DNA from 4 places in the Alteromonas sp. CNT1-28 genome. Region 1 is predicted to be linked to each of the others. Evidence: predicted binding sites of a transcription regulator. Region 1 holds the regulator's gene; each other region holds the start of a gene.
The links. The regulator FNR, encoded in region 1, switches genes on or off when oxygen is low (the NO sensors DNR and NnrR bind a similar motif). The targets are predictions, from matches to a motif close to TTGATCTAGATCAA.
Positions count from the first base shown of each region.

Region 2: MHN02_RS01145 (cytochrome ubiquinol oxidase subunit I) is a predicted target of FNR. The motif match lies at 1,095-1,108, and genes of this name have one in related genera.
Region 3: MHN02_RS13995 (PRC-barrel domain-containing protein) is a predicted target of FNR. The motif match lies at 1,033-1,046, and genes of this name have one in related genera.
Region 4: MHN02_RS19120 (OmpW family outer membrane protein) is a predicted target of FNR. The motif match lies at 1,960-1,973, and genes of this name have one in related genera.

Region 1 is NZ_JAKREZ010000040.1:11,817-14,933, forward strand. Features, by position in the region: gene MHN02_RS18750 (heavy metal translocating P-type ATPase) at 1-304, shown strand, start outside; gene ccoS (cbb3-type cytochrome oxidase assembly protein CcoS) at 306-536, shown strand; gene MHN02_RS18760 (sulfite exporter TauE/SafE family protein) at 523-1,182, shown strand; gene fnr (fumarate/nitrate reduction transcriptional regulator Fnr) at 1,228-1,965, shown strand; gene uspE (universal stress protein UspE) at 2,210-3,117, shown strand, end outside.
Region 2 is NZ_JAKREZ010000001.1:260,847-263,963, forward strand. Features, by position in the region: gene MHN02_RS01135 (sigma-54-dependent Fis family transcriptional regulator) at 1-229, opposite strand, end outside; gene MHN02_RS01140 (DUF3365 domain-containing protein) at 385-990, shown strand; gene MHN02_RS01145 (cytochrome ubiquinol oxidase subunit I) at 1,318-2,898, shown strand; gene cydB (cytochrome d ubiquinol oxidase subunit II) at 2,895-3,117, shown strand, end outside.
Region 3 is NZ_JAKREZ010000022.1:25,909-29,025, forward strand. Features, by position in the region: gene MHN02_RS13985 (hypothetical protein) at 55-222, opposite strand; gene MHN02_RS13990 (DUF413 domain-containing protein) at 622-978, shown strand; gene MHN02_RS13995 (PRC-barrel domain-containing protein) at 1,171-1,920, shown strand; gene MHN02_RS14000 (metalloregulator ArsR/SmtB family transcription factor) at 2,017-2,328, opposite strand; gene MHN02_RS14005 (rhodanese-like domain-containing protein) at 2,513-2,863, shown strand; gene MHN02_RS14010 (LysR family transcriptional regulator) at 2,920-3,117, shown strand, end outside.
Region 4 is NZ_JAKREZ010000042.1:2,165-5,281, forward strand. Features, by position in the region: gene aroE (shikimate dehydrogenase) at 1-611, opposite strand, end outside; gene MHN02_RS19115 (group II truncated hemoglobin) at 610-1,041, shown strand; gene MHN02_RS19120 (OmpW family outer membrane protein) at 1,166-1,846, opposite strand; gene hemF (oxygen-dependent coproporphyrinogen oxidase) at 2,081-3,013, opposite strand; gene MHN02_RS19130 (Sua5/YciO/YrdC/YwlC family protein) at 3,010-3,117, opposite strand, start outside.

The DNA.
Region 1 (3,117 bases):
CGACGCTCCAGTTCTTGCCAGCGCTGATGTGGCAATTGCAGTGGGTAATGCCACAGACGTGGCTAAAACTGCCGCCGACGTGATACTGCTTGGCGATCAGCTGCTTTCTGTACCAGAACTTATTCGAACTGCGCACCAAGTGAAGCAAAAAATAAGGCAAAATATTGGCTGGTCGGTAGGTTACAACGTTTTGATCTTACCTTTCGCCGTATCAGGCCTACTTTCACCGTGGATGGCTGTTGTTGGTATGTCGTTAAGCAGTATCATTGTGGTCACAAACTCAACGCGACTTTTGAGCAAATAGCATGAGTATTATTTACGTATTAATTCCAATCGCCATCATCATTGTTGCCGTCGCTATCGTGATATTCTTTTGGGCGGTGAAAACCAATCAATTTGAAGATTTGGATCGCCAAGGGTATAGCATACTGTTTGACGATGATCTTCCGCCAGAAGAAAAAAAGCTAGCTGAGCAACGCAAACAACTTCAAGACAGTAAAGTAGACAAAAGCCAAGCGCCACATGGAAGGGATTAACTACTTCTCTGCCTTTCTTATCGGCTTAGCCGGCGGAGTTCACTGTGTGGGAATGTGCGGTGGAATTGTCGCTGCGCTAAGGATGGTATCGCCTAAAGGCGCTTCAGCACTACCCTATACCCTTGCCTATAACATGGGACGTATAGTGAGCTACACCATCGCCGGAGCAATAACCGGGGCACTTGGAAAAATTGCAGCAGATTATATACCTCTTGCCAACTATGCCCTTTCCCTACTTAGCGGAATCATGTTGCTTCTACTGGCGTGTTATTTGGGTAAGTGGTGGACTGTCTTAACGGTGCTGGAAAATGCGGGTAAAGGCCTATTTTCCAAAGTCCAGCCGCTTTCAAAACGCTTTTTGCCATTTAAGACCCCTTTAAGTGCGTTGCCTTATGGTTTTATTTGGGGTTGGCTTCCTTGCGGTTTGGTGTATTCCACACTTACCTGGTCTCTCGCGGCGGGTAACGCGCTAGAAGGCGCTGCTATTATGTTCTTCTTCGGTTTGGGTACATTACCCACCTTGCTCGCCGCAAGCGCTGGTAGCCAATATATTGTTCAAAGTTTTCAACATAACCATTTTAGACAAATTATTGCAGTAATAATGGCAATATATGCAGCTTATCTTATTCATGGCGCAATCGTTTAAAAATGGGTGTATTATTGTCGGGTATTCTTTTAGAGAGCGTGCATTATGAGCAAAGGAAGCCAATTTTCTATTCACTGTCAAAACTGTAGTTTCAGTCACCTGTGTTTACCGGTGGCGTTAAACAAAACAGAAATCGAGTCTCTTGACGATATTATTGAACGCAAGAAGCCGCTTCATAAAGGTGACACGCTGATTCAAACTGGTGATAAATTCCGTTCTCTATTTGCAGTGAGAACCGGTTCATTCAAATCATTTGTGACTAATACCGAAGGTGAAGAACAGATTACCGGCTTCCACTTTCCTGGTGATATTATCGGTTTCGATGCACTAAGAGAGAATAAACACCAAAGCTATACTTCTGCGTTAGAAACTGCCATGGTGTGTGAGCTTCCCTACGAGACCCTCGACGAAATGTCAGTGCAATTTCCAAAGCTACGCCACCAGATCATGAGCTTCATGAGCGCTGAAATAAAACAAGATCACGACATGATCATGCTTTTAAACAAGCGAACTGCAGAAGAGCGCTTACTGTATTTCATCTCACACCTGTCGCAACGCTTTGAAGAGCGTGGCTTTTCCCATAGAGAATTCCACTTAACCATGACGCGCAACGAAATTGGAAACTATTTAGGATTAACGATTGAAACGATTAGCCGTCTGTTAAGCCGTTTTCAAAAAGACAACATCATAAAGGTAGACGGCAAGCTTATTACTATTTTGGATTTCGATAGGCTAAACACCAAACTAGCGGCGCTTAACGGCCCTAGCGTTGTCTGCGGTTAGTCCTTTTTAAGTGTTAAATAAGGCGCGCACTAAGCGCGCTTTTTTGTAACCTGTGTTAGCCACCTATCTACCCTTTCAGCGCCACGCCGGTTGCTCCATATTCAATTAGGTACGTTCACTCATGGTCGCCTCGTAAAATTCTTGATCTAAAACAACTTACGTTTTTCCCAATGTCGTTTATAGTTAGTATTAGAAAGCTTCGATTTCGACAGCCGCTACTAAGTTTCGTAGTTAGGGGGACGTTATGATTGAGTGTAAACGAATTCTGGCCGTGGTAGATGCCGAGCGCGATAACCAACCTGCACTGAGCCGTGCTTATGAACTCGCTTCAAAAACAGGCGCTTCAGTTACCGCCATGATGGTGGTATACGACTTATCTTATGATATGACGACCATGCTTAGCCCGGATGAGCGCGAGTCAATGCGCGATGCAGTTACAAAGGAGCATGCAAAATGGCTTGCCACCCACTTAAGAGAACAAGGATTCACTGAAACTGATATCGTTGTAGAATGGAATAATCGTGCGTATGAGTCGATTATTTACTACACCCTAAACAATCAGATAGATTTAGTGGTAAAGGCAACCAAAAAGCACGACGATCTTGCTTCTGTTATTTTCACCCCCACCGACTGGCATTTAATGCGTAAATGCCCTCGGCCAGTATTGCTCGTTAAAGAGCACGACTGGCCAGAAGGAGGAGAGATTATTGCTGCAGTAAACGTAGGCAGTGAAGACGATGAGCACGCCGCACTTAACGATAAGCTCACCCTCATTGCTAACGACTACGCCTCTTTATTGAAAGGGAGCGTAAATTTGGTCAACAGTTACCCTTCTACACCACTTAATATCGCCATAGAAGTGCCTGAGTTCGACCCCGATACCTATCACGACGCGGTAAAAAATCATCATTTAAAAGAAATGCGTAGTCACGCGTTAAAGTACGGTATTCCTGAGAACAAATGCGTAGTAAGAGAAGGCCTTCCGGAAAAGGTCATCCCGCTAGTGGCAAAAACACTGGATGCAGAGCTGGTTGTTATTGGTACCGTTGGCCGTGTGGGCATTTCAGCGGCCCTAATTGGTAACACTGCAGAACACGTGATCGACGAACTCAATTGCGATGTGCTTGCTATTAAGCCAGATGGATTTGTGTC
Region 2 (3,117 bases), on a different contig from region 1:
TATGAACGTGTACTACGCTAGCCGCTCGTCCTGTGGCTTTACTCTCTTGCATGGGACAATGTTCGCCGCACTTATCGCAAGATTTACTGTTGCGATGAGAGACTTGATAGCAGGTACTAAAGCCAAGCTTTATATCCACAGGGTAGGTGTCTCTGTAGGGCTGGTTGACAGCTTCAATAACGTAGCTTGGGTTAATGAAGATTGCGGGTTTATCTATCGCATCTATCATCGCTTGTACTATGGATATATTCATGGGGCGCTGAATATTAATTTGTTCTAATTTGATTTTGGCAATTTATCATATTGGCATAGAGCTTGTTCGCTGTTTGAGACAAACGGCAATACTTGGGTAGCAACTCATTCAATTCCTAGGAGAGTTTTATAATGAAAAATGGCGTAATGCTGGTGGCGATAAGCTTATTGGCAAGTAGTGCTCATTCATTGGCAGACACAGCGACTGCCAATGAGAAACAAAGTGAAAATAGTGTGCAGGAAAAAGTCAAAGAAGCGCGACTACACGCAAAAGCGCTGGGAGGCGCGCTAAAATCACGACTACAGCAAGCAATTCAATCCGGAGGGCTAGAAGCTGGCGTTAACGAATGCCAGATCGCAGCGGCTCCTATTGCTCTGGCGCTCAGTCAAAACGGGTGGGAGGTTGGGCGTACCGCGCTGAAAGTAAGGAACCCAAACAATGCGGCAGATCAATGGGAGCGTGAGCAGTTAGCATGGTTTTCACAATTACTGACCAAAGCTAAGCAAGACAATTTGGCCCCTAAAAGACCTATTGAAACTTATCAATACGATAGCGAAAGCGGTGAGTTTAGGTACATGATGGCGATTGAACAAGGTCAGGTGTGCATGGCATGCCACGGAGCCAATGTGGCACCTTCAGTAAAACAATCCATTCTAAAGCACTATCCCAGTGATCAAGCTACAGGGTTTGAATTGGGAGAATTACGAGGCGCGTTCACACTCTCATATACCCCTTAACTTTTCCTTATACTCCACTTTTTGACAATCTGCTAAGCAGCCTTTCTCTTGTGCCATATTTGTCACCTAAATGACAAATATGGCGAATGCATCGCCATCAATTGTTGCGTTGGATCAATAAGCCACACGCTCGGTCGTGGAATAATTTATCTGCACAGTACGAAAATACCGCCGTTTATCGGTAATTGCGCTTTAGCAGCCAAATTACTGATGTATGGCATAAACCGTGCTCTTGCCATGCGGCATATTCATGTGTTCATCACTGAATTTTAAACCACTTTTCTGCTAAGCGTTTAACGCGCACACGAAATACAAGGGAGATAACCCATGAGCGATACGTTAATAGAACTATCGCGGTGGCAATTTGCATTAACTGCAATGTTCCACTTTATATTTGTACCCTTAACTTTGGGGCTTAGTTTCTTACTTGCCATTATGGAATCGGTATACGTAATGACGGGTAAAGAAATTTATAAGCAGATGACCCAATTCTGGGGAAAGCTGTTTGGAATTAACTTTGCCATTGGTGTAGCCACAGGCTTAACCATGGAATTCCAGTTCGGAATGAATTGGTCTTACTATTCTCACTATGTAGGCGATATCTTCGGTGCGCCACTTGCCATCGAAGGCCTAATGGCCTTTTTCCTGGAATCTACCTTCGTGGGGTTGTTTTTCTTTGGCTGGGACAAAATGTCAAAGGTGAAGCATCTGATGGCGACTTGGCTGGTGGCCATTGGTTCAAACTTCTCTGCACTGTGGATCTTGATTGCTAACGGCTGGATGCAATACCCGGTAGGCGCTGAATTTAATTTTGAAGCCATGCGTATGGAAATGACAAGCTTTGCTGAGGTTATTTTTAACCCCGTAGCACAGGTCAAATTTGTTCACACTGTATCAGCAGGTTACGTGACCGGCGCAATGTTTGTGTTGGCAATTTCAAGTTACTACCTGCTTAATCATAAGCATATCGCCTTTGCGCGCCGTTCGTTCGCCATAGCTGCTAGCTTTGGCCTAGCCTCAACGCTTTCTGTGATCGTGCTAGGTGATGAGAGTGGTTATGAGCTTGGTGATGTACAAAAAGTGAAGCTGGCAGCAGTTGAAGCTGAGTACGAAACCCATCCTGCACCTGCGCCGTTTACCGTGTTTGGTATTCCAAACGACGAGAAGCAGGAAACCGAGTACGCCCTTCAAATTCCTTGGGCAATGGGCATTATTGCTACCCGTTCGTTAACCGAAGAAGTAAAAGGTATTAAGGATCTTAAAGAAGAGAATCGCGAGCGTATTCTAAGCGGAATTAAAGCCTATGAAGTGCTTGATGATGTAAGAAACGGCACCGCGACAGCTGAGCAACGTGCTGCATTCGATGCAAATAAAGATAGTTTAGGCTATGCCATGCTGCTAGAGCCTTTTACTGAGAACGTTTCAAACCCCTCTGATGCCGCGCTTCAACAGGCAGTAGATTACAGCATTCCGCCAGTTGCTCCTTTGTTTTGGTGTTTCCGTTTGATGGTTGCGGCTGGCTTTATCATGCTTGCGCTATTTGTGTGTGCCTTTTACTACAGCACCAAGCACAAAATTACTAAGCCACGCTGGCTATTAAAAAGCGCGCTCTACGGCTTGCCGCTTCCTTGGATTGCTTGTGAGGCTGGCTGGTTTGTCGCTGAATATGGCCGCCAGCCATGGTCAATTGCAGAGGTGCTTCCGGTGCATACGTCGGTATCTAATCTCGCCGTAAGCGACGTGGTAATAACCCTTGTAGCCTACAGTGCTTTCTACACCGGCATGTTCATTATTGGTTTTTACTTAATGAAGAAGTTTGCCAAAAAAGGGCCGATTCCCCCTGCAGATAAGCAGCCTGACACTGAATTTGATCTTATTGACCTTGATGAGCAAGGAGCAAAAGCATGATTGATTATGAATTACTAAGAGTCATTTGGTGGTGCTTGGTTGGCGTTCTGCTAATTGGCTTCGCGGTTACTGATGGCTTCGATTTGGGCGTTGGAGCTCTGCTCACGCTTATTGGTAAAAATGACAAAGAACGTCGCGTAATGATAAATACAGTAGGACCGCATTGGGATGGCAACCAAGTTTGGTTTATCACCGCAGGTGGCGCTATTTTCGCCGCGT
Region 3 (3,117 bases), on a different contig from region 1:
GAAGCGCACCGCTATAAACGGTACGCTTTATTAAAATTTCACCAACTCGCTGAATTAATACTCTTCTTGGTGCAGGCGACGCTGTTTGTCACGGCGTTGCAGGTCACGCTTCTGCTTTTCCTTTACATTACTTTGACGTTTGGAATTTGGCTTTTTAGCGTGAAAATCTTCCTCTTCTACCGAGTCCCATTCATCACGCTGGTAACGATAGTCTTTACTCATTGACTTCTCTGGGTTGTTAACACACCTCAATTATTATCTTAAGCGACAAAATAGAAAACGAATTTTAATCATCGTAGCGACAAGAATTTTTGATTATTCCCATCAGTGATTTTCATAGACTTTTAACGTCCAACTCATTTACGCTCGTGTAATAGCGACGCCCGTTGCAGGGCCAATAAATAAAAACTAACATTTTACTTTAATTTCAGAAACTTAGACATATCACGCTTGAGGTTATGCCCTCGCACTTTCTGTATACTTTTCAAACGTAATCTAAAATTTAGTGTTAGATTTTATACCGTTAAAAATTTTTTATTGATAAGAGAAAAATCTTTTGTTTTATCTTCGTTTTTAATTATCTTAAAAGTGCGCTGAACAAAACATTACGTTGGGTACAACATGAAAAGTTTAGCTATTCGACAATCTGCAAAACCTTATATTGACCGTCAGAAGTTTCCATACGGTTTTCGTAAATCAGGTGACTTCAGTATTACTGAAGCCGATCTTCTAACCCACTACGGCAAAACACTGCTAGGACTTGAAAGTGGCGAATTGTCGCCTGAAAGTGATGATGAGAGACATTTCGTCGAATTCGTTACGGGTAAAGTTGAAGCTAGCAATAACCTAGAAAAAGCCTGGGCGAAATACGTCAGATTAGCAAGGGGCAAAAAGCACTTCTACACCCTTCACAGCAGTGCGAGTAACCAATCAGACTATGATGAAGACTACTCCGATGAAGAATTCGATGTAGCATAATGCTACAGCATTACTAAAAAGCTCGCTCCGGCGAGCTTTTTTGTTATTGAACAAATGATCTCAATCAACTTCAGACAAGAACAAAATGAAGAAACATTAAGGACTGTCTACACTTAGTAGTAATACAGAGTGATGTGCAGTGAATTGTGCATTTCACTCTGAAAAACGAGCCCATGCAAAGGAGGCGCAACGATGATCATTAGTTCAAAACAGCTTACTCACTTTTCTATACATGCCCTAGATGACAAAGTGGGCGGCATCCGCGATATCCTTTTCGATGACGAAACCTTCACTGTTCGCTACTTGGTCGCAGATACCAATACTTGGCTACCGCTTAGCCGTAAAGTGGTGATATCACCTATATCTGTCAAACAGTTAGATGAAGATAGTGAGTCTGTTCATATCAATATGACAGTTGATACATTAAAAAACAGCCCCTCTATTGACGAACATAAGCCTGTGTCACGTGAATACGAAGAAAATCTCTTCAAATATTTTGGTTACGGATACTACTGGATTGGACCAGGAGCTTGGGGGGAGTTCGCACATCCAAATGAACTGGTCGAATTACAGCGCGCTGAAGAGTCTGAAACTGAAAACCCGAAAAAGAGCACCAACCACCTAAGAGCAGTGGGCGAAGTTGGTGGATATGAAGTTGCTACAACCACTGATAACGTTGGCCACATCAGTAACTTCGTCATTGACACCGAAAGCTGGAAGATAATCATGCTAGTGGTAGATACCAACAACTGGCTTCCGGGTGGCAAACATCTCGCACTTCTACCTAGCGATATTGAAAGTATCGACTGGGCGGCGCACAGCGTAGTAGTGAATTTAAGTCACGACGAATTGGTTGATAGACCTGAAGTGGAAAGTGAAAAAATATCTGAAGAAGGCTATGTGCCTATGCTTTGCGAGCAATTGAATAAAAAAGGAAATTAATAACCGAAGAATGTCACTGTTGGCGATTTTTAGTTAGGAACTTTACAATGTCCGTTGTTGAAGGCGGACATTGTAGCTTAGGATACAAAAAGAAGATTACTCGCAGAAAAATTCGTACATCAAAGCAATCAAACGCTTGACGCGCTCGTCTGCTAAGCGGTAGTAAATAGTTTGACCTTCCCTTCTTGTGGCCACCATCTTTGATTCTCGCAATAAAGCAAGATGCTGAGAAATCACTGGCTGCGAGACGCTAACAACTTCGAGAAGTTCGGTTACCGATTTTTCCTCTTTCAGCAACGAACAAAGCACCATAAGGCGTGTTTTATTCGCGAATTGCTTTAGGAAGATTTCGGCTTCCGCAGCGTGTTCCATTATATCATCTGAACCTATTACCATATCCTCGGACATAAGCACTCTCTATCTGTAAAGTATTTCGGCACCAATTTAGCCATTTACTATACTAAAGTATAAGACATTTTGCCGACCTGCCAATTTATGCGACGAATCCCTGTATTTTACATTGTTTTATTACGCTGACATCAATATGTTAGATTTTACTTATTTTAACCAGGTTTAGGCAAAAAGGAAAAGTATGCTTATAGACATGAAGACTCGAATAGAAAACATAGACGATAACTTACGCACTGTATCTGCGGAGCAAGCGGCCACTGAGTGCCGAAACAATAGCGGTATACTGATTGATGTACGGGAGAGTGCCGAAGTTGCCAATCAGCCCGTACCTTCTGCGCTTCACATACCACGCGGCGTGCTCGAAATGAAGGCACTGGAACAGTTTAAAGATGCTTCAGCGCCACTTTATATTCACTGTGCATCGGGCATTCGAGCAAAACTAGCAGCAGAGCAACTTATAAAAATGGGCTATGAGAACGTTTCGGTGGTGACATGCCCTGTACCCACGATAAACCAAGCAAACCGAAAATGACTTCTTAACCACGTGTATGCTATAAGTATCGTTAATTAAGAGTTTTAAGGCGCTGTATGCTGAAATCTACGTTAGAACAATGGCGAATGTTCAAAGCCGTCGTCGATGCAGGCGGCTTTAATCAAGCTGCTGCTGAAGTTCACAAAAGTCAATCGAGCGTTCACCACGCGGTTCAAAAGCTTGAAAACGCCATTGGTGTGTCGTTGTTTGAGAATATTGGACGTAAAGTCCAGCTTTCGCCGCAAGGCGAACTT
Region 4 (3,117 bases), on a different contig from region 1:
GCATCATTTAAACGGCACGGCAATTCGTTGCTTAAACTAGCGGCTGTTGAATTAATAATGATATGAGGCGCAACATCTGCGATATCTTCAAGCGCGACCACCTGCACTTTAGCGTTAGAGGCAGCATTTACTACTTCCTCAGCTTTTGCTTTGGTTCTATTTGCAATGGTTAAAGAAACGGCCCCTGCTTTTATTAACGGGGAGATTACGCCACGGGCTGCACCGCCGGCACCAATAAGCAACACGCGCTTACCCTTAATTTCCACACCGCTGTTAAGCAAGTCGTTTACCAGCCCTACACCATCAGTGTTGAATCCCCATATTTCACCGCTGTCACCATTCATCAGCGTATTAACAGCTTGTGCATCTTTGGCTGCTTGGTCATCCACCTTTGCCATATTGAATGCATCAAGCTTAAAAGGCATGGTGACGTTACAACCTACCGCGCCTTCCTGAGCTAAAAACGCGTTGGCGGCATCTACAAAACCATCTACTGGCGCAAGTATCTTTTCATAAGAAATCTTTTCTCCCACTTGTTCAGCAAACATTTGATGGATAGTTGGTGATAAACTCTGTGCAATAGGATTTCCGAATACAGCGAATTTTTTCATGGGAATACGAGACTTATTTAATATAAAGAAGAAAAGCGATAATCGTGCTTCGCAGAGTACACCATATGAACGTATAGGTGGAGAGGAGAAAGTACGGGAATTAGCAAATACGTTTTACGACATAATGGAAACCGATCCACTAGCCAATGAACTGCTAGCTATTCACCCCCAGCCATTAGACAGAATTCGCCACGTGTTCTTTCTCTATTTAAGTTTATGGCTTGGTGGTCCTGATGATTATCAACAGCAGTATGGCCACCCGCGTCTGCGTGCACGCCACCTACCTTATACCGTAACACCAGAGTTAAAAGCTCAGTGGATGTATTGCATGCGAAAAGCCATGTTTAAAACGGTTGAAGATATCGCCTTAGCTCAACAGATAATAGACGCACTTGATCAGCTCGCCAATCACATGGTGAATACGAAATAAAAAAGCGCGTTGAAAGGCTTAACCTTTTAACGCGCAACTCCCCTGTTACTGTCTACGCTCTTTATGGCGCATAAAGTAGTGCAATTGTGAAAGCCTCATAGTTAATAAGGCGTGAGACTAATAATTAGAATGTGTAACCCACCGATAAGGTATACACCCAAGGATCTATTTCAATATCACTTACCTTTCCAGCAGCATCACCCACTTTGAAGGTTGCTTCGGTATCTATATCAATGAATCGAACCGATGCATTAACATGCCATTTGGTATCAATTTGGTAATCCATTCCCACCTGTGCTGACAAGCCAAATGAATTATCAAGCGAAAGGTCGCTTAAGCCAGCTGTTTCATTCGCACCTGTAAACTCTTCATCAAATATAAAGGTATAGTTGATACCTGCACCAATGTACGGCTGAAACGCAGAGCTGGCATCATTAAAATAGTAGTTTGCGGTAAGCGTAGGAGGAAGATGCGTGACTTCACCAAGCTGGTTACCCGTCCCTAACGGATCAGCAACAGAAAAATTAACGTCGTGCTTAAACGGCGTTGCGGCAAGCAGCTCAATATTAATGTTGTCAGTAATAAAGTACGCTACATTTAAACCTAGCTGAGTATCGTTATCGATATTAAGGGCAACGCCAAGATCAGTTCCACCCGCGACGATGTTAGAAGTAGATTCGTCAGGAGCAACGGTAGTAAGACCGCCACGAACAATCCAGTCGCCCTGCTGGTGAGCGCTAGCTAAAGGTGAGAGTGCAGCAAGAGTAAGGCAAAGTGCAGATGCAGATAAAAAGTGTTTGCGCATGATATGTCTCATTTGTGGTTAACTAAGATAGGGCTACTTTACGCCTGTGGTTATGAGAAACATTGATCCAGCGCAAGCTTGATAACTCACTGAAACACTGAAGATATTCGACCTTGATATAGATCAAAAAAAACGCCGCATTAACGTTAATGCGGCGTTTTTTAGTCATTAAAGGTGAAAGCTGCTATCGGCGGTCCGCTTAAGGATTTAAGCGCAGCCTTATTTAATAATTAATCACCAATCAGTAGGTTTTAACCAGTCTGTCAGCTTGGCTTCGGCGCTACCCGGTGCAGGTGTATAACAATACTCCCAGCGCGCTAGCGGCGGCATCGACATTAAGATAGATTCGGTGCGCCCGCCGGTTTGCAGTCCAAATAAAGTGCCTCGGTCGAATACAAGGTTAAACTCAACGTAGCGGCCCCGGCGATAAAGTTGGAAATCACGCTCTCTTTCGCCGAAATCGGTTTGCTTACGGCGCTCAACAATAGGAACGTAAGCATCGATGAAGCCATTACCAACAGCCTGCATAAATGCAAATGACTGTTCAAAGCCCCATTCATTCAGGTCGTCGAAGAATAAACCGCCCACTCCGCGAGTTTCATTGCGATGCTTTAAGTAAAAGTAGTCGTCGCACCACTTTTTATACTTAGGGTAGACATCATCGCCAAACGGCTTACATAATTTTTTAGCGGTATCATGCCAGTGTACAACGTCATCTTTAAACGGATAAAATGGCGTCAAGTCGAAGCCGCCGCCAAACCACCAGATAGGTGCTTCACCCTCTTTTTCTGCAATGAAAAAGCGAACATTAGCATGTGACGTTGGGATATAAGGGTTATGTGGATGAATAACGAGTGATACACCCATTGCTTGAAAGTTTCTTCCCGCAAGCTCAGGCCGATTAGCCGTTGCTGAAGCCGGCATTTGACTGCCAAACACATGAGAAAAGTTAACGCCGCCTTGTTCAATCACCGCGCCATTTTTTAGTACTCGAGAACGGCCACCGCCACCTTCTTCTCGCTGCCAGCTGTCTTCAACAAACTGGCCCTTACCATCGGCAAGTTCAAGGGTTTGGCAAATGGTGTCTTGCAGCCCTAGTAAATAGCTTTTTACTTGTTCTATTACTTCAGCGGCATTTTTACCGTCCAGTAATTCTGCTGATGTCATGCTCTTATTACCTCTGCTGTGTCACCATCGCGAATGGTACTGGGTTTAGTTGCACCGCCTACTTCCCCTTCGACATAGAAAACGGAATCAGCGAATACGGCTTT